2 regions of the Photobacterium sp. DNB23_23_1 genome follow, and region 2 is predicted to be linked to the other one. Evidence: riboswitches for the same ligand, from Rfam matches in the RefSeq annotation. Region 2 holds a riboswitch; the other holds the start of a gene.
What was found. A riboswitch is a leader RNA that binds a small molecule or an ion and turns the genes downstream of it on or off. The one in region 2 is predicted to bind manganese.
Positions count from the first base shown of each region.

Region 1 (2,207 bases), on a different contig from region 2:
TGTTCACGACATTCAATTTGTAGTGCACCTTGCTGATTATCAATCACAACAAAAACAGATTACTGACCGGCTATACCTGATCGCGCCCAAACATTCTCCACCATTATCTTGAGTCAGCACTTAAGACAAAATAAATTAAAAAATTTAACTGGCATGACACCAATTGGAGAACATAATGAAAACTATAAAAAGCATTCTACTAGGAAGCCTATTCGCACTTACCAGCTCAGCCTATGCCCATGAATACAAAGCAGGCGATTTATATATTGACCACCCTTGGTCAAAACAAGTACCGCCAACTTCACAGGTTGCCGCGGCTTTTTTCAATATTATGAACCACAGCAACAACGGCGACGAACTGATCAGTGCTTCGTCCCCTATCGCAGGGAAAACCGAACTGCATGCACATATGCATGAAGACGGCATGATGAAAATGCGTGAAGTAGAAAAAATAGATATCCCTGCCAATGATTCACAAGCTCTTAAACCGGGCGGCTATCACATTATGTTTTTTAACCTAAAAGAAGTACCACAATTGGGTGAAAGCTTCCCATTAACCCTGAACTTCAAACATGCTGGAACCGTTAAGGTTGAAGTCAAAGTAGAAGAAGCAACCTATATGCCAGAGGACATGAAAGAAGAAATGATGGATCACAGCAAACACTAAATGAGCATCAATTGGTGCAAGCTAACCCATGGCTTGCACCCTTCCCTATCAGTTACTAACACTTACATTTCTTTTAACGACAACCTATAGTCAGACTGAAATCGTTACGTATAATACGCCTCAGTTTGAGGGAGTAGCTATTTTGCACTTTATGCAAAAGGTTACGTCAACATATTTGGCAACATGCCATGGCGTAACCAGTTACCAATATTTCAGGTAGCCCAGCGAGACTCGGACAATCACACACCAAATGCGAGGGCTAGGTGTGGGGTTGTTCGTGTTTTTTATAGCCCTCGCCTCTAGTAAGACTAATGAACGCTTTTCTTCTAGCACTTTCTGCATTAACTCTTGGCTTTGTGTTCCTATCCTTTAGTGCAGATAGGCTTATCGCATCATCCGCCACCTTTGCCAAGCACTGTAATATATCCATTGCCTTTATCGGTATGACTGTAGTTGCCTTTGGTACTTCCGCACCAGAACTATTAGTCTCAGCGACTGCAGCTATCAATGGTGCAGGCGAGCTATCAGTAGGGAATGGACTAGGTTCGAACATCATCAATATTGGCCTAGTAATATCGGTTTGTATTCTGTTTAAACCCTTATTTGTCCATTCTCGTTTCATCCGGCGTGAGTACCCTATACTGGCCATTACAATGATGCTGTCGTGCTTATTAATGTTGAATGGAAAACTCGCCATAGTTGAAGGTGCGATCCTCCTTTCTGGCCTTCTGGTGTATTGCCTGTATCTCGCCTATTCAGTAAAGCATGAGCATTCAGAACCTGAAGAGTTAGATTTCCTCAACATTTCAAAAGCCCGAGCGGCTCTTGAATCTATCATCATGCTTGTTATTTTACTTACATCATCAAAGCTGATGGTGTGGGGAGCCGTTGAATTGGCTGTCATTGCCGGAATTAGCGAACTGACAATTGGCTTAACTGTCATTGCATTTGGCACTAGCTTACCTGAACTCGCCGCCGCTCTTGCAGCTGTGAAGCGGGGAATGCATGACATCGCTTTTGCAACCGTCATCGGCTCAAATATTTTTAATCTCTTAGGTGTCATTGCTTTCCCTGCCCTTATTGATGATGGTTTGACACTGCCTCCGCAAATTTTAAGCCGAGACTTACCGGTGATGGCACTGCTTACAGCCGTGCTGGGTGGGATGTTAATGTTTGCAGTAGCAAAACAACGCTTCACTAGTAATACGACGGCTAGTTATCAAGTCAGCCGAGTGGGTGGTGGATTACTATTGATCATCTTCATTACTTATATGTGGTATATCGCCAGTTCAATCGTGTAACTATTTACCGGCATAACCGCGCTAGTGGCAAGGCATTGATATATAAAATGAACATCCGGTTATGCCACTACTTTCTACTTGGCTCTTTTGCTATGACATAAATTATTTATTCATATTCGCTCACCATTTACACTGTAAAGGTGGCCAATGCGCTTGATCTACCTCGTGCTAATGTAAGCCATTTCCTGCTTGATTGGTCTGATGAGTTATTAAATAATGATTTAACAACACAAAGATAA
Region 1 covers NZ_JBNNXT010000017.1:48,611-50,817, reverse strand. The annotation lists gene ACVA53_RS12635 (hypothetical protein) at 1-112, shown strand, start outside; gene ACVA53_RS12630 (copper chaperone PCu(A)C) at 176-667, shown strand; yybP-ykoY riboswitch at 797-973, shown strand; gene ACVA53_RS12625 (calcium/sodium antiporter) at 979-1,968, shown strand.
Region 1: linked by a shared signal. The riboswitch ahead of ACVA53_RS12625 (calcium/sodium antiporter) and the one ahead of ACVA53_RS15565 (TMEM165/GDT1 family protein) in region 2 are both predicted to bind manganese.

Region 2 (2,207 bases):
ACAATATGGATTTGACAAATTGCGCTAAGTCTAGCAAATGGATTCGTAACTTGGTGTTTGCTACGGCAACGGCTGTGGTTGCGACAGGGTGTTCTACAACCAACCCGTATTCCGGTGAAGAGCAAACGGCAAAAGCGACCAGTGGTTCTATCATTGGTGCTGTTGCTGGTGCGGCGATCGGTGTGGCATCTTCGAGTAAGAGTGACCGTGGCAAAGGCGCCTTGATCGGTGCTGCCTCTGGTGCTGCGCTGGGTGGTGGCATTGGTTACTACATGGACGTGCAGGAAGCTGAACTACGTAAACAATTGCAATCAACGGGTATCAGTGTCACCCGTGATGGCGATAATATCGTGCTCAATATGCCAAATACGATCACCTTCGGTATCGATGATACGGCATTAAGTGGTCAGGCTAAACAGGCGTTGTCCAGTGTGGCGTTAGTGGCTAAAGAATATAATGAGACCATGCTCAACGTGTATGGTTTTACCGATAGCACTGGTGCAGCCTCTTACAACCTTCGCCTTTCACAGGTGCGAGCTAGCGAAGTCAGTAACGAGCTACTACGCGGCGGTGTCGCAAGTAACCGTCTAGTGACTAAAGGTATGGGTGAGTCGCATCCGATCGCGTCGAATGATAACGAGCAAGGCCGTGCACAAAACCGCCGTGTAGAGATCGTTCTATCACCGCAAGGTTAATTTATTACCTTGATTGGTTAAAAGGAGCCCATGGGGCTCTTTTTTTGTACCTTGCTATCGCGGGGGGCTGTGTGTAGAATTGCCGCTCCTTTGGGGAGTAGCCTCTTGTCCTGACAAGACAATCGTCAACATAATTGAAGCAAAATCTTCATGGCGTTTGTGACTCACGTTTATCCTACTAGTGAGTTTGGCGAGACCATCGGTAAACCAGCATGAACCGGGGTGGGGCGTGTGCGTTTACCCGTGGTTTTTTATTACTATCCTCGCCCCAAAGAGCATGTCGTGAGTGTTTTAGCTATTTCTATTACTTCTGTTGCCTTGGCGGAAATTGGCGATAAAACCCAATTGTTGTCATTGCTGTTGGCCAGTCGTTACCGTAAACCTATTCCTATCATTTTAGCGATCTTCTTTGCCACTATTGCCAACCATGCCTTGGCTGCCTGGCTCGGTGTTGTAGTGGCGGATTATCTAACCCCTGAAGTGCTTAAGTGGGTCTTGGTGGTGAGCTTTGTCGCCATGGCCGGTTGGATTCTGATCCCCGATAAATTGGATGACGACGAAGCCGTGTCGAACCGTGGCCCGTTCGTAGCCAGCTTTATTGCGTTCTTTATTGCTGAAATTGGTGACAAAACGCAAGTGGCGACCACCATGCTGGGAGCCAAATACAGCGATGCTCTGGTGTGGGTTGTACTGGGAACGACCATAGGTATGTTGTTGGCGAATGTGCCGGTGGTGTTGATCGGTAAACTGTCTGCAGAGCGTATGCCGTTAGGCCTTATTCGCAAAATTACAGCATCTCTGTTCTTCGGTTTGGCTGTGGCGGCTGCGCTGGGGCTGTAATTTCAGACGCTGTGTTTCACGTGAAACTGATAGGTTCTTTAGCCCAATTCACAAGCCCATATGACTCATTAATAACAAGGGCTTAAAGTGTGAGCATGGCAGCAGAGCCGGGAAGGTTAGCGTGATATGTTGAAACCAGAATTTATGGACGGTTGTCGCTGTACAGGAGGGGGTTATGAACCGTTTTCTTGCAATATCACCCCAGAGTCAATTCTGGTTGTTCCATTTCGCGTTGGCGCTGAATATTCTTGGGATGGTGCTGACAGATATGTGGTTACCTATGGTTGTCGGGGCAATTGTGACGACTTACCTATCGGTGGATGCGTTGGTGCGTTTGCGCTATGTGTTACCGATGAAAAAGGAGATCCGCGATTTGCGTCATGAGCTTGAGAAGGCCAACCGACAATTGCGTGACTCTTATCGAAATGATGACTAGCGACTAGCAGGTACCCAAATAGTAAAAAGGCAGCTCATCGAGCTGCCTTTTTTGATTGGGGGGTTAGTTGGTGCCTTTTCTGATCAGATAACGGTAAGGCAGGCTTTCCGTTTCGGCTGCGATCAAGGTGTGATCCATAAATCGGCAAAAACTTGGAATATCCCTTGTTGTTGAGGGGTCATCGGCAGTAACGAGCAGGGTATCGCCTTCGGCCATTTTCCTTACGGTTTTACGCA
Region 2 covers NZ_JBNNXT010000025.1:9,363-11,569, reverse strand. The annotation lists gene ACVA53_RS15570 (OmpA family protein) at 6-695, shown strand; yybP-ykoY riboswitch at 783-884, shown strand; gene ACVA53_RS15565 (TMEM165/GDT1 family protein) at 978-1,535, shown strand; gene ACVA53_RS15560 (hypothetical protein) at 1,711-1,971, shown strand; gene tusA (sulfurtransferase TusA) at 2,035-2,207, opposite strand, start outside.